Regions from separate parts of the Lysinibacillus sp. GW821-FHT14F06 genome, predicted to be linked through region 2. Evidence: predicted binding sites of a transcription regulator. Region 2 holds the regulator's gene; each other region holds the start of a gene.
What was found. Region 2 encodes CtsR, which represses protease genes until heat stress. Its sites were predicted from a motif close to ATGGTCAATAAAGGTCAAACA; they were not measured.
Positions count from the first base shown of each region.

Region 1: the regulator CtsR is predicted to act here: its motif matches at 3,584-3,604, upstream of clpP (ATP-dependent Clp endopeptidase proteolytic subunit ClpP).
Region 3: the regulator CtsR is predicted to act here: its motif matches at 3,427-3,447, upstream of AC1RNS_RS14110 (ATP-dependent Clp protease ATP-binding subunit).

Region 1 is NZ_JBXAPF010000006.1:66,206-72,430, forward strand. It holds gene AC1RNS_RS07440 (spore coat protein) at 1-437, shown strand, start outside; gene AC1RNS_RS07445 (amino acid ABC transporter ATP-binding protein) at 496-1,218, opposite strand; gene AC1RNS_RS07450 (amino acid ABC transporter permease) at 1,215-1,919, opposite strand; gene AC1RNS_RS07455 (basic amino acid ABC transporter substrate-binding protein) at 2,006-2,803, opposite strand; tRNA gene AC1RNS_RS07460 (tRNA-Arg) at 3,307-3,381, opposite strand; gene clpP (ATP-dependent Clp endopeptidase proteolytic subunit ClpP) at 3,691-4,281, shown strand; gene AC1RNS_RS07470 (HPr family phosphocarrier protein) at 4,437-4,694, opposite strand; gene whiA (DNA-binding protein WhiA) at 4,809-5,756, opposite strand; gene AC1RNS_RS07480 (gluconeogenesis factor YvcK family protein) at 5,824-6,225, opposite strand, start outside.
Region 2 is NZ_JBXAPF010000020.1:16,345-22,569, forward strand. It holds gene corA (magnesium/cobalt transporter CorA) at 1-302, opposite strand, end outside; gene AC1RNS_RS16935 (class I SAM-dependent methyltransferase) at 374-1,054, opposite strand; gene AC1RNS_RS16940 (magnetosome magnetite crystal formation protein family) at 1,183-1,488, shown strand; gene AC1RNS_RS16945 (CtsR family transcriptional regulator) at 1,750-2,220, shown strand; gene AC1RNS_RS16950 (UvrB/UvrC motif-containing protein) at 2,234-2,782, shown strand; gene mcsB (protein-arginine kinase McsB) at 2,779-3,888, shown strand; gene AC1RNS_RS16960 (ATP-dependent Clp protease ATP-binding subunit) at 3,878-6,225, shown strand, end outside.
Region 3 is NZ_JBXAPF010000014.1:87,708-93,932, forward strand. It holds gene AC1RNS_RS14085 (DegV family protein) at 1-309, opposite strand, end outside; gene AC1RNS_RS14090 (Cof-type HAD-IIB family hydrolase) at 448-1,257, opposite strand; gene AC1RNS_RS14095 (prolyl oligopeptidase family serine peptidase) at 1,379-2,143, shown strand; gene AC1RNS_RS14100 (metal-sulfur cluster assembly factor) at 2,196-2,504, shown strand; gene AC1RNS_RS14105 (Crp/Fnr family transcriptional regulator) at 2,557-3,243, opposite strand; gene AC1RNS_RS14110 (ATP-dependent Clp protease ATP-binding subunit) at 3,497-5,620, shown strand; gene AC1RNS_RS14115 (YjzD family protein) at 5,672-5,866, opposite strand.

The sequences.
Region 1 (6,225 bases), on a different contig from region 2:
TTTTGGATCGCCAATATAACTTCACTTTAGGCATGTATAACACTATTGTGGAATCCTTTAAAACTGGGCATGATCCATCTGTTCCAACTGGACGTTACCAAATGGAGACAGGCAATAACTTTACTTATGGATTAAATCCTGGGCAACCTAAAAAACCAATGCAAAATGCAAATGAAATAAATGATGAAACAATTTCCGGCTTCTTATTAGGTGCTCAAAAAGGTGCAGCAAAATGTATGACAGCGGCTGCTACTGAGACTACAAACCCTGTAGTTCGCCGTGTTGTTGCAGATAGTATTCCCAACTGCATTGAAATGGCATACGAATTATCTATTTACCAAAATAAACATGGCTACTATCAAGTACCTCAATATTCGCAGCAGGATATGCGCACAATACTTGATTCATTTGGTACTACTACAAATCCACTTCATTAACAACCAAAAAGCAGTCTCACATGTGATATAAATCACCTGAGACTGCTTTACTTATTTGTTATAAAACTTTTCCTAAAAATGCTTTTGTTCGTTCATTTTGAGGGTTTCCGAAGAGTTCCTCTGGTACTCCTTCTTCCACAATATAGCCGCCATCCATAAAGACCACACGATCGCCTACCTCACGTGCAAAGCCCATTTCATGTGTAACGACAATCATTGTCATTCCCTCAGCTGCTAAGTTCTTCATGACATCTAGCACCTCTTTAACCATTTCTGGATCAAGTGCGGATGTAGGTTCATCAAATAAAATCGCTTTTGGCTTCATTGCTAAAGCACGAGCTATAGCAACACGTTGCTGCTGACCGCCTGAAAGCTGTTCAGGATAGTTATATGCCTTACTATCTAAACCAACCTTCTTAAGAAGCTCATGTCCTAGCGCTTCAGCGTCGGCACGGCTCATCTTACGAATTTGCATAGGAGCCATTGTCACATTATCAATAACCGTCATATGCGGGAATAAATTGAACTGTTGAAACACCATGCCTACTTCTGCACGTATTGCATTTATATTCGTTTTAGGATCATTAATCTTCACGTTTTCAATATAAATGGCACCATCAGTCACTTCTTCAAGCATATTAATGCACCGTAAAAATGTACTTTTTCCTGAACCAGATGGTCCTATTACACAAACTACCTGTTTCTCTTGTATTTCATAATCAATACCTTTTAAAACTTCTAGCTTGCCAAAATATTTGTGTAAATTCTGAATTTTAATCATCGTGCTTCCCGCCCTTCTGCCTTACGAGGGACATAACTATTACTGAATCTCTTCTCGATAAATGTCACAATTTTTGTTACACCATACGTTAAAACTAAGTATAATAATGCTGCAACAATGTAAGGCTCCCAGAAACGGAAGCTAGCTCCTGCTACTACTTTACTTGCATATAAAATATCTGGAGCCGCAATAACAGTTACTAAAGAGGAATCCTTTAACAGCGCGATGAATTCATTCCCTAAAGGTGGGATCATTCGTCTAAATGCCTGTGGTAAAATGACTTTTCTCATCGCTTGGTTATGTGTTAAACCAAGTGATCGAGCTGCCTCCATTTGACCTTTCGCAATACTTTGAATACCCGCACGGAAGATTTCCGCATTATAGGCAGCACAGTTTAAAATAAGTGCCGTGATTCCTGACACCATATAACCTAAAGAGTGTCCAAAAATCGTTGGTATTACGGCTAAATGAATTAATAAAATTTGTACTAGCATTGGTGTTCCACGGAATAAATCAACATAAAGCTTACATGGCCAATAAATCCATTTTTTCGTCGATAATTTTCCGAGCCCTAAAAATAATCCTAAAAAAATACCACCAAAGTAACCACTGAGTGTCAAAATTAGTGTTACGCCAATACCACGTATAAACATATCTCGGTAGTTCCAGACTATGTCCCAGCGTAAGTCAAAGATGTCCATCCGAAAACCCCATTTCCCCTAAAAAGTTACGAAAAAATATGAAGCCGCTAGCATATAGGCTATGCTAGGGCATCATTATTCTTGTCTTACTTAAAGTCTGAGCCAGTAATCTCTTTTAATTTACCGTTTTCTTTAATCTTTTGTAGACCTTCATTTAATAGGTTTAAAAGCTCCTTATTTCCTTTTTGAACCATAAAGCCATAATATTCTTTTTCAAAAGTATCATCTTCTACTATTTTTAGTTTTTGATCTGGATGTGCTTGGATATACTTGTTAACTACTGCATTATCACCGATTGCAGCATCTACATTGCCATTCAGCATTTCCTGGATAGCCACTGGTTGATTTTCAAATGCCATAATTTTTTTACTAGCATCACCCTGTAGCTTTTTCGCAGCTGTATGTCCAGTAGAATTGATTTGTACTGAAACCTTTTTATCTTTTAATTCTGCAAATGATTGGATCTTTGAATCTTCTTTTACTACAATTAATAATTGAGATTCATGGTATGGATCGGTAAAGTCGAACGATTGTTTACGTTCCTCTGTTATTGTAATTCCAGATGCCCCAATATCGGTTTCACCATTTTGAATTGTTTGGAATACAGGCTCCCAGCCAATATTTTGCCATTCTACTTCAAAGTTCATTTCATCAGCAATAGCCTGCAAAATATCGACATCAATCCCTACAATATTCCCTTTATCGTCAATTGATTCAAACGGAGCGAAAGTAGCCTCTGTACCTACCTTATAAACTTTTTTATCGCTTCCGCCATCCTCTGCCGGTGCACCACCTGATGATTTATCTTCCTTCGCGCCACATCCTGCTAGAGCTAGCATTAGTGCTGCCACGAGCATAAGTAACATAGATAATCTTTTTTTCATAGCGTTTCCCCCTAAAATATGTTTTTCCGAAACACGACTTCATTTTTCACAATTCGGAAATGTTCGACTATTAGGTCAATTATAGTAACATTATTGCTAATAGACAATAACTTTTCGTATAAAAGTAATTATTTTTTCATAAAAATTTATTTTCATGCGCTATTTTAGCAAAAAACGGTATGAATAAACGAAAATGTCATCAAAAATGTATATTTATACATATACTAATCATGCCATTATTAGATAGTTTTAGTCAAAAAAAAAGAATCCCCTCAGATAGGATTCTTTTTTTTCGACTAGATGGCTAGTCCTCACGTACAGTATGTTCACTAAAAAATAATTTGGAGTTGTTGCTTTTTTTGAAGGTTTGAATGGAACAAATACGGGAATAATGCCAACTAGGGCAGTATTTCCACTATTTTCCCATCTTTCTCCACTAAGCAGGCTGCTAAACTACTTATTAGGAGAATCGAGCTATAAAAATTTTCAAATAATCAGTAAAATGGCGCCCTCGGAGGGAATCGAACCCCCAGTGCAAGAACCGGAATCTTACGTGTTATCCATTACACCACGAGGGCAATTAAACAAAAAAAAAGTACTCACTCTAGGCTTTATGAAAAGCAAGATGTAGATAATCCTCATTTCTTTGAAGCATACCCGCAAAATAGTGAACCGTACTTTAAACTTATGACCTTAACTATTATACAAACGTATTGCTAACAATTCAACTATAGAATGCAAAAACAATTTATTTTTTTTATTTCACTTTAGCAGGGTTAATATTTGACCTTCCCTGACTATAATGTGTATGATAAGGATACAGCTGAAATACAACAGAAGTTTTCAGCAAAAGTATTCGAATTTAGTTTTATTAAGGAGGATTTAACATGAATTTAATTCCTACAGTTATTGAACAAACAAGCCGTGGTGAACGTGCATATGACATCTATTCACGACTACTAAAAGACCGCATCATCCTTTTAGGAAGTGCGATTGATGACAACGTGGCTAACTCTATCGTTGCTCAGCTTTTATTCCTACAAGCTGAAGATCCAGATAAAGATATCTCACTTTATATTAATTCACCAGGTGGATCAATCACTGCTGGTATGGCCATCTATGACACAATGCAAATTATTAAACCACAAGTGCAAACAATTTGTATCGGTATGGCAGCATCTATGGGGGCATTCCTACTTGCAGCAGGTGAGCCTGGTAAACGATTCGCTTTACCAAATGCAGAAGTGATGATTCACCAACCACTTGGTGGCGCACAAGGTCAAGCAACTGAGATTGAAATCGCTGCAAAACGAATTTTATTCCTACGTGAAAAATTAAATGGTATCTTATCAGAACGTACTGGGCAACCACTTGAAGTCATTTCAAGAGATACAGATCGTGATAACTTCATGACAGCTGAACGTGCAAAAGAATATGGCTTAATCGACCATATTATGGACCGTAATGACCGTAAATAACTAGGCACAGACATCTCGGATTAATTCTGAGATGTCTTTGTTTTCGCTTTTATTTTGACGTTCTATCCGTTTCATCCATCACTTTGGGGTTTCTATCTGTCAATTCAGTAATAGTACACGAAAAAACTGCCCAATTTATTGGACAGTCTTTATATTTAATCTTCTTTTTCGATTAATTCTGCTAATGCTGTAACCGCTTGCTCAGCATCGTTGCCTTCACTGCTTAAAACAACCTCTGTTCCTTTGGCAATAGCTAAGCTCATTACACCCATAATGGATTTAGCATTAACTTTTTTCTCATCCTTCTCAAGAAAGATATCTGCACTAAAGCGATTTGCCTCTTGAACAAATAACGCTGCTTGTCTAGCCTGTAGTCCTAATTTTAATTTGACTTGGACTCTTCTCTCGGTCATTCTCAAAACTCCCCTTTACTACCGTTCATCTTATTAGTTTTATCTTACCTCACTTACTAGCAAAAGAACAATACGCGATTACGCATCACATTCATACCTGAAAAGTATGAAAACTTAACCGCCTATCTTTTCTCCACGTCTTAATGCATCTGCTATTTCGTCGATTTTTCGTAAACGATGATTGACACCTGATTTACTGACCGTTCCGCTTGATACCATTTCACCCAGTTCTTTAAGTGTGACATCTTGATATTCCACTCGTAAACGAGCAATTTCCCGAAGCTTTTCTGGTAATTGATCTAAACCAATGGAATTTTCAATAAATCGAATATTTTCTACCTGACGCAATGCTGCACCTATTGTTTTATTTAAGTTTGCTGTTTCACAATTGACAATACGGTTAACACTATTCCGCATATCCCGCAATATACGAACGTCCTCAAACTTCATCATTGCCTGATGAGCTCCTACAATATTAAGAAAATCAGAAATTTTTTCTGCCTCTTTTAAATAGGTCACAAAGCCCTTTTTCCGTTCTATTGTTTTTGCATTTAGCTCAAATTCATTCATCACATCCATTAAAGCCTCGCCATGCTCTTTATATAAAGAATAGATTTCTAAATGGTAGGCTGACGTTTCTGGATTATTAACAGAGCCGCCTGCTAAAAATGCACCTCGTAAATATGCTCTTTTTTGACCACTTTTTTTAATGAGCTTTGGAGAAATTGTATGATTGAATTGAAAGTCGTCTGAGATGATTTCTAAATCAATTAGTAGCTCGCGCGCACCTTCTCTTACACGGCAAATATAGACGTTATTTTTTTTCAAACGCATTTTCTTTCGAACAAGTAACTCGACGTTATATGGATACAACTTTTTCATAATCGTGTAGAGCCTTCTTGCAATTGCAGCGTTTTCAGTTTGTACGTCTAAGCTTAACTGTTTATTCGCAAAGGATAATGAACCATTCATACGAATTAGGGCAGATACTTCTGCTTTCATACAATGATTGTCTGCTTCTATTTGCGTTAATTCTTTTTTTGTTTCAGAAGCAAAAGACATATCACGTGCCCCCCTTTCAACTTTCAGTTCTATGTATATGCTCATCTTATCATATACAATAAGCGCTTTATGATTGTATTTTTGGATTGTTTACTTTTTGTTTATAAATATTTGCGTATTCTACAAGCCATTTAGCAACATTTGTCGCATTATGACGAACCGTCCCATCTGATCGAATCGTTGCAATGTCGCGCTTAATAACCTCTAATCCCATACTTTCAAGCTTTGCCACATCAAATGTTACAGGTTCCGCACATTCTTCCATATAAAGCTCCTGTACAGGATGTGGTAATTTCTCTTCATTTACTAAAATAGAATCGATAAAGGAAGCGCCAACATGTTCGTAAATTGCTTTTACATGATCTCCTGCTGTATAGGAAATAGTTTCACCCTTTTGAGTCATTAAATTACAAACATAAATTTTTCTTCCTTTAGCTCTTACAACAGCGTCACCAATTTCTTTGACAAG
Region 2 (6,225 bases):
ACAATAAATTTATTTGAAATAAAAATATTAACTTCCTCTGCTGCTAATTCTTCATTCACTCTATGGATAACAAAGAAATGGAAATCATCATAAAAATCGAGCTTTGGTCGCTGTAAACGCATTAAACAGTCTTCTATAGCAAGTGGATGGAAATGGAAAAATGTATCCAATAGTAGCTCTTCTTCAGTAGTGGGGCAATCAAAATCGACCCAATACCATTCAAAATGATTGTTGTGTATATCCTCGATAGGAAAATCCTTTAAGAGTTGTTGATCTTTCGTAATTCCGATTGTGCGTATCACAGCATTCACCTCAATTCTGTTGATTATAACTTTGTAGGTATAGTTGCCCTCATAGAGTAATACATTTATTTTTAGACTCCCTTATAGCATATCCAACCACCAAATAAAGTAGTGGCAAAAAATCTGGATGGCTTTGTAAATCCTGCCTTTTGAAGAAGTGTTAAAATATCCTCTTCAGGCATAAAAGAAAGAGAGCGTATGGATTTTTCCATATCAGCTACCTCTGAGGAAGTTAGCTTTGTATGTTGCAGCCAATAGGCTCGCCATAAATCAAATTGTAGTTCAGTTTCTAAAGAGCCAGGCTGCCCATATTTTGAAACAAGAACAAATGGAGCACCAGGCTTTAAATTATTTGCTATTTCTTTTAATGTTGCAAGCTTTTCTTGATCCCCATTGATAAAATGCAGCACTAAAATACAACTAGCTGCATCAAACTCTGCGGTAGGTAACTTCGTATCCAGTATAGTTCCTTGGTATAAAGAAATTTGATTAGGTAAAGATTTTAAACGCTCCTCTGCTATATGTAGCATAGCCTCAGAGGGATCGATGCCAACAAATGACCAAGCTGGCTTATGTTCTGCAAGTTGTAAAATTTCATTGCCGCTTCCAGAGCCAACTACTAACAGTTCAGCTTTCTCAGGTAGTGTGGAATGATAAAAGGTTTGTGTTAAGCGTAGCATGGCATCGTAACTAGGTAATGTTCGACGAATACCTTTCTCGTATTCGTTTGCAAGTGTGTTATTAAATTCCATTGTGTCTCACATGCCTTTCCCAAAAAAATTTTAAAAAATACAACATACAATGAAACTATTAAGGGTATAGTTCCGTAAATAGTAGTACATAAATCAAAAGAAAATTTTAAAAAGAAGGGTTGATATAAATGGAAGCTAAATGGTCTAAGGTAATCATACACGCAAGTGCATTTTTTGCGCCATGGTTAGTACCAATTTTATTTTTCTTAATTAGTTCTGATAAGGAAGTAAAAGCTATTTCCATTCAAGCACTACTGTTTCAAATTGTAATGGGTGTTTTAATTGCAATATCTGTGGCACTAAGTTTTGTACTAGTTGGTTTACCGTTTTTAATCATTTTCGGTATTATGGTGTTTGTTGTACCGATTATTGGTATTGTAAAGGCTATATCTGATGAACCATGGCGTTACCCAATTGTTGGTCGCTGGGTATAATTTTTATCGACTTATCGACGCAAGTATATGCTGATGGCATGTGCTTGCGTTTTTTTCATCACTAAAAAGGGTACATTAGGCATATGACCGCAAGGAGATCTAGTGTGAATGGCGTATTATCAAGCATTTGAATGAAGAAATGGCTACTTTTAATTTTTCCATAGGCGAAATCATTGCAATTATTTTCAAGCGTTTTGTATAATATACTCAAAGAAAGTCAAAGATAGTCAAAGTCAGTGAAGTAAGCGAGGTGTATTCCTATTGCGTAATATATCAGACATCATAGAAGGCTACTTGAAGCAAGTACTTGAATTAGGTGGAGAAGGGCATATTGAAATTAAGCGCAGTGAAATTGCTGATAAATTTCAATGTGTGCCCTCGCAAATAAATTATGTGATCAATACTAGATTTACTGCCGAACGAGGTTATCTTGTTGAAAGCAAACGTGGTGGTGGTGGATACATACGAATTTTACGTGTCCGCGCGAATTCACAAATTGATTTGATTGACGATGTCCTTAGACAGATAGAGGGAGGGGCATCGCAAACAATGGCAGAAGATTTAGTTTATCGGCTTATTGATGAGCAGGTAATTTCAAAGCGAGAAGCGAAATTAATGTTAGCGGCTATTGATCGCTCCACTCTGGATTTGCCACTCCCATTACGGGATACCATTCGAGCAAGAATATTAAGAGCGATGCTAACAACGATCAAATATGAACAGCAAAAATAGAGAGGTGATGGAAATGATTTGCGAACATTGCAAGCAGCGTAATGCGACTGTAACTGTAACACAAGTTCAAAATGGACAAAAGGTAGAGCACCATTACTGTGACGTCTGCGCCTCGCAGTTCCATCCATTTCATGCAGAATTTAAACAAGAGCCTGTATCTATTCAACAGCTATTATCAAATTGGTTTGGCTCACCGACATGGCAACAACAAAAAGTGGATGAAAAACAACAGGCGCAGCCACAACCACAAACTTGTCCACAATGTGGATTTACGTATAAACGGTTTTTAAAAGAAGGAAAATTCGGTTGCCCTAGCTGCTATGACAGCTTTAGTGAGCACCTGCCGAAGCTCTTTAATAGAATACAGGCAGGACCTCAACATATTGGTAAGATGCCAGGCGCCCATAGTAATATTTATGTCATTAAAAAACAAATAGAAGATATTCGGAAACTTATGAAAGTAGCTGTAGATGATGAACAGTTTGAGGAGGCCGCCAAACTGCGAGATGAAGTAAAGGAACTAGAGAAACAGCTACAATTTGAAGGTGGTGATGTGACGTGATGATTGAATCGTTTCTAGAACGACCTACACCAACATGGATGAGCATGGAGGACGATTATTCAGATATAGTCATCAGTACACGTATCCGTCTTGCACGAAATTTAGATGGCTATCGTTTTCCACTATCCTTTACAGAGAATGAGGCATTGCAGGTAGAGCAGGCTGTAACACATGCTGTGCAGGATAGCACGAAACTGCAAGATCATTACTCGTATTTTGCCATCAAGGATTTAACATCCTTACAGCGTCAAATTCTTGTAGAAAAGCATTTAATAAGTCCTCAGCTTGCCAAAAAAGAGCAGGTTGGTTCCATGTTATTATCTGATGATGAATCAATTAGCATTATGGTGAATGAAGAAGACCATTTACGCATTCAATGTATGACAGCGAGTTTTCAGCTGCAAAGGGCATATGAGCAGGCCAATAAAATTGATCGAGCCCTGGAAAAAGCTTTACCTTATGCATTTCGTGATACTTTTGGATATCTAACAAGCTGCCCAACAAATATTGGTACTGGTTTACGGGCATCTGTTATGATGCACTTGCCTACCCTTACATTATCAGGTCAAATGAGTCAAATTATTAATGCCATGACAAGGTTGGGAATGACAGTAAGAGGAATATATGGGGAAGGTAGTGAAAATTTAGGTAATGTTTACCAAGTTTCAAATCAGATAACACTAGGCAAAACAGAAGAAGATATTTTGGCTGACATACAAAGCGTCGCCGAAAAAATTATTCAAAAAGAGCGACATGCAAGAGGCAGGTTAATGGAAAAAGCAGAACTTGCCCTAGAAGACCGAGTATATCGTGCATTAGGTACTTTAACACATGCTCGAATTTTAACGAGCGAAGAGGCGGCTACCTGCTTGTCCAATGTTCGTTTAGGGGTAGATTTACAGTTAATAGAGGGCATTAAGGCAACAACTCTTAACGAGTGTGTTGTTAGTATGCAACCAGGATTTTTACAACATTATGCAGGAGAGGTTTTACCACCTGCTGAGCGGGATCGCGTACGAGCGAAAATGCTTCGTGAGGCATTATTTCGTGAAAATATGAGTAAGCCTATTATAGGGAAAAAAGGAGAGGATCCATATGATGTTTAATCGTTTTACACAACGCGCACAAAAAGTATTACAGCTTGCACAGGAAGAGGCAATTCGTTGGAAACACGAATCAATAGGAACAGAGCATATTCTATTAGGGCTTATTCGTGAAGGCGGCGGTATAGCTGCGAAAGCATTAGAAGCTATTGATATTAGTCCTCAAACGATTGAAGCGGGTATTGAAGAATTAGTTGGAAAAGGAAAAGAGGACGTGGGTCCGATTGTCCACTACACTCCTAGAGCGAAAAAGGTCATAGAGCTTTCAGTTGATGAATCACGCAAACTAGGTCATTCGTATATTGGTACGGAGCACTTACTATTAGCTCTTATTCGTGAAGGCGAGGGCGTGGCTGCTCGTGTATTAAACAACGCTGGTGTCGGCTTAAATAAAGCGCGTCAGCAAGTGCTATTGCTGCTAGGGAATAATGATAATGCACAATCAGGACAACAAGCTGCACAGGCTGCCAATACACCTACATTAGATAGCCTTGCGCGTGACTTAACACAAATTGCTCGAGAGGGCTCTTTAGACCCTGTGATTGGTCGAAGCAAAGAAATTACTCGTGTTATTGAGGTCTTATCTCGCCGTACAAAAAATAACCCTGTATTAATTGGTGAGCCAGGGGTTGGTAAAACGGCTATCGCTGAAGGCCTAGCCCAGCAGATTATTAATAATGAAGTGCCAGAGATTCTTCGTGATAAACGCGTCATGACACTTGATATGGGAACAGTTGTAGCAGGTACAAAATACCGTGGTGAATTTGAAGATCGCCTGAAAAAAGTGATGGATGAAATTCGCCAAGCTGGCAATGTTATTTTATTTATCGATGAATTGCATACATTAATCGGCGCAGGTGGTGCAGAGGGGGCAATTGATGCATCAAATATTCTAAAACCTTCGCTGGCACGTGGTGAACTACAATGTATCGGTGCGACAACATTAGATGAATATCGTAAATATATTGAAAAAGATGCAGCTTTAGAGCGACGCTTCCAACCAATTCAAGTTGATGAGCCAACAGTGGAAGAGGCGATTCAAATTATTCAAGGTTTACGTGATCGCTACGAGGCACATCACCGTGTAAAAATTACTGATGAAGCGATCGAGGCAGCAGCAAAAATGGGTGACCGCTATATTTCTGATCGCTTCTTACCAGATAAAGCGATTGACTTAATCGATGAAGCAGGTTCAAAAGTACGCTTACGTTCATTTGCAGTTCCACCAAATCTAAAAGCACTTGAAGATAAACTCGAAAATGTACGCTCTGAAAAGAATGCTGCAGTCTCTGGTCAAGAGTTTGAAAAGGCAGCCTCATTAAGAGATACTGAACAAAAGCTAAAAGATGAAATTGAAACGACAAGAAAGAATTGGAAGGAAGAGCAGGGGAAATCTGAATCAAAAGTTACAGTGGATGATGTAGCAGCTGTCGTATCTATGTGGACTGGAATCCCTGTATCAAAAATTGCTTCAGAAGAATCATCTAAGCTATTACAACTCGAGGAAGAGTTACACAAACGAGTGGTAGGTCAAGGGGAGGCTGTAGAGGCGATTTCTCGTGCTATTCGCCGAGCAAGAGCAGGCTTAAAAGATCCAAAACGACCAATTGGTTCATTTATTTTCTTAGGGCCAACAGGGGTTGGTAAAACAGAGCTTGCGAGAGCACTAGCTGAAGTAATGTTTGGCGATGAAGATGCAATGATTCGCGTTGATATGTCTGAGTATATGGAGAAACATTCAACTTCTCGTTTAGTTGGTTCACCTCCAGGCTATGTAGGCTTTGAGGATGGCGGTCAGTTAACTGAAAAGGTTCGCCGTAAACCATATTCAGTTGTATTACTAGATGAGATTGAAAAAGCCCATCCAGATGTTTTCAACATTCTGCTACAAGTGCTTGAAGATGGTCGTTTAACTGATTCTAAAGGTCGTGTAGTAGACTTCCGTAACACAGTTGTTATTATGACATCAAACGTTGGGGCAGATGCTTTAAAGTACCAGAAAAACTTAGGCTTCAATGTTGGCGGCACGGAATCTAAACATAAAGACATGAAGGGAACAATGCTTGAGGAATTGAAAAAGGCATTCCGACCAGAGTTCTTAAACCGTATCGACGAGATGATTGTGTTCCACTCATTAGAAAAAGAACACTTAAAAGAAATTGTTTCTATGATGGCAAAAGCTTTAACAAAGCGTCTAAAGGAACAAGATATTTCGTTAGAGCTAACAGATGCGGCGCTTGAGAAAATTGCACAGGAGGGCTATGATCCTCAATACGGTGCCCGCCCGCTACGTCGTGCACTACAAAAACAAGTGGAAGACCGCTTATCAGAAGAATTATT
Region 3 (6,225 bases), on a different contig from region 2:
TACTTGATTGCGAATCATGACAGCAGTACTATAGGTTCCAGATAGTTCTGATGAAAAGGCGATATAAATACCTTCCTCCTCATTTTTTGCTAGATTTTCAAAGTGCTTCAGAAAAAGCTCTGGTGATACTTGAGATGTTTTTGGGCGAGCACCTTGACGAATAGCATTGTAAATCTCTTTTGAATCAATTGACATGACATCATCATATTCATTGTTGTTCAAATGCACTCGTAATGGCAGAAGAACGATATCATTCTCTTCATAGTAAGACTTTGGCAGATCACATCCGCTGTCAGTAAATATCTTCATCATTTTGTCCCCCTACATTCATTTTTCACTTCTTTGATATAAGTTACACTAGTATTTTTATAAATAGACTAACATTGAGGTCTATACAGTACATGTTTGTGTGAAAAACTCTCTGAATAAAATTTTAAAACTTACTAACTATGATAATTTTAAGCGTTCAATGAGTATTTTAGCAATACCGTCATCATTATTGGATGTTGTGATTTCATTGGCGATATTTTTTAAAGATGCAATCCCATTACCCATTGCTACACCTATTCCAGCATATTCAATCATTTCTAAGTCATTATCTTCATCACCGAATGCGATAATCCGATCGCGTGGTATCCCTAAGTCCTTTGCGACGTGTGCAATTCCTACTGCTTTATTTAAGCCTCGTCGAACAATCTCAATAATATGAAGTGGCGCACCCCAGCGACGATGCTCAATAACCTCTGCATGTACAGCCTGCAAATGATCACGTATAATCATCGAGTTTACTTCATTTGCTTGAATCAGAAGGCTTGTTGGATTTTCCGATAAATGGATATAGAGATCGCCAAGCGTAATTTTTGGATTCCCCATATTAAATATATTTAATATCCGTTCATCCTCTGTATGCACGTAAATATCATCCTTCACTTCAGCAATAATATTTTCGTATTCATAGGTATTGATCGAATCAACGACATCATGTACAACTCCTAAATCGATTGGCGTATGCACAGTCTGCCATGCAGCATTTTTGGGATGATGGACGTAAGCACCATTAAAATTTACGATAGGTGTTGTCAGGCCAAGCTCATGATAGTAGATATCACTTGCTCGATATGGTCGACCTGTAGCAATCATAACCTGGTGACCCTGTTCCTTTGCCTGCAATAATGTTTTTTTCGTTTTTGCTGAAATTTGCTGTTGATCAGTTAATAAAGTACCGTCTAAATCTAAAACGATTAAATGAGGTTTCATAGCTCGTTGCCCCTTTCCTATAGTTTGAATAGTATCGCTTTGTTATCCATTCGTCAAAATTTTGTCACAGTGAAAAAAGTTTGCTAACATAAAGAAGAGACAAAAGTTGGGAGTGACAAAAATGATTGTAGAAAAAGAAGTGTGGGGGAATATTCCGTTATTGCATATACATAATGATCAAATGAATGAAGAAACCCCCGTCGTAATTTTCTTACATGGCTTTATGAGTGCGAAAGAACATAACTTACATTATGCATATCAGTTAGTAAATAAAGGGGTGCGTGTCCTCTTACCGGATGCTAAATTTCATGGTGATCGTAGTGAGGGTCTTAATGAGATGCAAATGAACAACCATTTTTGGGATATTGTTTTAAATTCTATTCATGAGATTGAACAATTATATAATGGATTAAAGAATAAACATTTATTAGTCCATGATAAAATTGGTATTGCTGGTACATCGATGGGGGGTATTGTCACTTCTGGCTGCTTAAAGCGATATGGGTGGATACAAACTGCAGCAGTATGTATGGGAGCACCAGGCTTTGTAAAATTAGGTGAATACCAGTTACAGCAGTTTGCTAAAAGTGGAGTGCAATGGCAAATGTCAGAGAAAGAAATACAGCAGGCTAATGAGCTTCTTGCCACTTATGATGTCACACTAACACCAGAAAAATTTGCGTGTCGTCCAGTGCTATTTTGGCATGGGGAAATGGATAAAACAGTCCCTTTTAAAGAAACGTATGATTTTTATTTATCTTTACGCAAATACTATGAAACGAACCCTGAAGACCTAAAATTTATTGCAGATAAAAAAGCAGGACATGCTGTGTCTCGAGAAGGTATGTTAGCAGCAACTGAATGGCTTGCACAGCATTTGGCATAATAAGATGCATCTGCTATGATAAAGTTAACACTATGATGAAAGGAGAAATAAAATGGATCAAGATATGAAAGATAGCATGTTAGGTGCATTAGAGAATGTAATTGACCCTGAGCTTGGTATTGATATTGTCAACTTAGGTTTAGTATATGATGTAGAATTAGATGATGAGGGTGCTGCAACTGTTACAATGACATTAACTTCTATGGGGTGTCCGCTTGGACCGGTCATTGTGGACCAAGTTAATACAGCCCTAGGTGAACTTCCAGAAGTAAAGTCAACAAATGTTAACATTGTATGGAATCCACCTTGGTCAAAAGATAAAATGTCACGCTATGCCAAAATGGCTTTAGGTGTCAGATAGTATTAATAAATCCCCGCTTATAACGGTAAGCGGGGATTTAACATGTAACGAATTAATCGATACGGCATATTTGCAATGGACAATTCTCACAGGCAATTTCATCCTTTAAAAATTGTAAATCGTGTATGGTTATATAGCCTTTATCAAAAGATAAAATATGATGCTTTTTTAAATCATTGAGCATACGATTAATCATTTCTCGGCTCGTGCCACACAAATTTGCAATTTCTGTATTGGTTAAAGGGCAATCGATAAAAATAGTGTCATCTTCTAAAGGTTTGCCATAGGTATTCGAAAGTCGAATTAGGGTTGAAAATAAAGCGCCTTTTTTACCATTTAACACTAAATCGCGTAAACGACTTTGATGCTTTAAATTTTCTGCCTGTAGCCACTTCATATATTCCACCATAAGGGTAGGTTGTTCTACTAATAGGAGCTCTAACGATTTGCGGCTTAAAACATATAGTGTAGAAGGCTCTAAAACCTTTGCCGTCATAGAATTATAGGATAGATTACAAAATAATGAACCCTCTCCAATAATACTGTCAGGACCACATATCCGAATGGTTAATTCCTTACCGCTTTCCGTTTCTTGGCTAATTGACACAACTCCTGTTTTAATATAGTAGATTTCCTTCGCACGTTCACCCTCTAAAAAAATTTTATTCCCTTTATTCACTTTGATAAATACTCCGTGCTTTTGAAAAAGCTCATGAATTTTCTCATGCATATTATCCATTAATACCATATCTTCAACACATCGCTTTCTTTTTGTAATAATTGGCTATTATCACAAAAGAATGGTGAATTTCGATACTAAAACTAAGAAACATACTATTATTATAACGTAAATTCCCATTTTTAAGTGTAAATTTTTAGTGCTTTTTCTTTGCCATGTTTTGTCGGGTCATGTAAAATAAAGTTAGTCAAAAAAGGTCAAACATTTTTAGAGTAAAAAGAAGGGTATAGAAATTTGAAAAGGAGTGCTAAATATGCAGTTTCAACAAACAGATAACAAAAAGCCATTAGAACAGTTTGGACGAAATTTAATTGAAGAAGTGAAAAACGGTAAAATGGATCCTGTTATTGGCCGTGATGAGGAAATTCGCAATGTTATTCGTATTTTAACGCGTAAAACCAAAAATAACCCTGTATTGATTGGAGAACCTGGCGTTGGTAAGACAGCTATTGTTGAGGGATTAGCTCAACGAATTGTAAAAGGAGATGTACCTGAGGGGTTAAAAGAATGCGTCTTATATGAGCTTGATATGAGTGCTCTTATAGCTGGGGCAAGTTATCGAGGCCAATTTGAAGAGCGTTTGAAGGGCGTTCTGAAGGAAGTAAAGGAATCAGAAGGACGGATTATTTTATTTATTGATGAAATTCATACCATTGTAGGTGCTGGGAAAACGGATGGGGCAATGGATGCTGGAAATATGCTGAAACCAATGCTTGCACGAGGTGAGCTTCATTGTATCGGTGCTACAACATTAGACGAATATCGAATGTATATTGAAAAAGATCCAGCTTTAGAGCGACGCTTCCAACAAGTACTTGTACGTGAGCCTTCGATAGAAGATACAGTTTCTATTTTACGTGGTCTTAAGGAGCGCTTTGAGCTACACCATGCGGTACGTATCCATGACCGTGCCATTGTAGCGGCGGCGGAGCTCTCAAATCGTTATATTACAGAGCGTTTCCTTCCTGATAAAGCCATTGATTTAATTGATGAAGCATGTGCCATGATTCGAACTGAAATAGATTCTATGCCTCAGGAATTGGATGCAGTGACACGTCGTATCATGCAGCTTGAGATTGAGGAGCAAGCACTGCGAAAAGAAAAAGATGAGGCAAGTAAAAAGCGCTTAGAGCAGTTGCGAGGGGAGTTAAAAAAGCTTAAGGAATCCTCAGAGGGTATGCGTAAACAATGGGAAGCAGAAAAAAAAGCTTTACATGGTATTCAAAAGAAACGTGAAACACTAGATAAATATCGCCGTGATTTAGATGAGGCGGAAAGCAAATATGATTTAAACAAAGCTGCTGAATTACGTCATGGGAAAATACCTACTTTGGAAAAAGAAATTCAAGAAATGGAAAAACAATTAGAGAGTGGTACGGAATCACGTATCTTACGTGAAGAAGTAACATCTGATGAAATTGCATCTATTGTTTCTCGGTGGACAGGTATACCCGTAACGAAATTAGTGGAGGGTGAGCGTGAAAAGTTATTGCGCTTAAAAGACACATTGCATGAGCGTGTCGTTGGACAAGATAATGCTGTTCAGCTTGTTACAGAAGCGGTATGGCGTGCTAGAGCAGGTATCAAGGACCCAAATCGTCCAATTGGTAGCTTTTTATTCCTTGGGCCAACAGGTGTTGGTAAAACCGAGCTTGCCAAAGCATTAGCGGCACAGTTGTTTGATTCGGAAGAACATTTTATTCGTATTGATATGAGTGAATATATGGAGAAACATAGTGTATCTCGACTTGTAGGTGCACCTCCAGGTTATGTTGGTTATGAGGAAGGAGGACAATTAACAGAGGCTGTTCGCCGTAACCCATATTCTGTTGTCCTACTAGATGAAATTGAAAAAGCACACCCAGATGTAGCAAATATTTTATTGCAAATTTTAGATGATGGTCGCATTACAGATAGCCAAGGTCGTATGGTCAACTTTACAAACACTGTAGTGATTTTAACATCTAATATTGGCTCTAGCTATTTAATGGAGGCGAGAGAGGGAGATACCGTTGAAGATTTAGTGATGACAGCATTGCATCAGCACTTTAAACCAGAGCTGTTAAATCGTATGGATGATATCATTATGTTCCACGTGCTTTCAGATGAACATTTCACTGCCATTGCTTGGAAATATGTGGAACAGCTAGTCAAACGAGTGGCAGAGCAGGAAATTACTTTACAGGTGGATCAAGAAGTAATTGACTGGGTTGTCCAACAGGGCGCAGATGCACAATTTGGTGCAAGACCATTAAAACGTTTCGTTCAACGTTATATCGAAACTGCTGTAGCGAAGGAATTACTGCGTGGTGAGGTACTACCAGGAGAAACATTGCATATTCGAATGCATGATGGCCAATGTGTCGTTGAAAAATAAACAAGAAAAAACCTGTTTCATTTTACGTGAAACAGGTTTTTTCTTGTTAAATTAATGATGGTCTGCTGCTTCTGGTACTGGATCGTTTGGCAAAATTGCACCAATAATGAAAACTAAGATAGAGAATACAACTGAAAGGATTGCACCTGTTTTAAAATCAAATGGTGCACCAAGTACAGAACTTACTACGTAGTTTAACATTGATACTAGTAGGAATGACCATATGAATGTTACGATATATTGCATTAATTTCACCTCAACCGAACTTTTTATATCATAAAGTTTTACTACATATTCATTATCATATCATAACATAAATCGAAAAAAAAAGAATCTTTTCTGTGAAACATGGCGAAATTGTCACAACAATTATTTGGAAATTTTTAGTAATAGTTATTCATTGTGTTCAAATAATAAAAGAGTTGCTTATTAAAAGCCTTCTTATCCTCTTTAATGTGGGAAAGTGCTCAATACAGAGGTCACTTAGCTCAAAAATATAGATGAACCACTCAATAAAGAGAGAAACACAATCAAAAATAAGGATTAAACGCTCAGAAAAGGGCTCACTGCGCTCCATAGAAAGGACAAGCCGTCCAATTAAATGC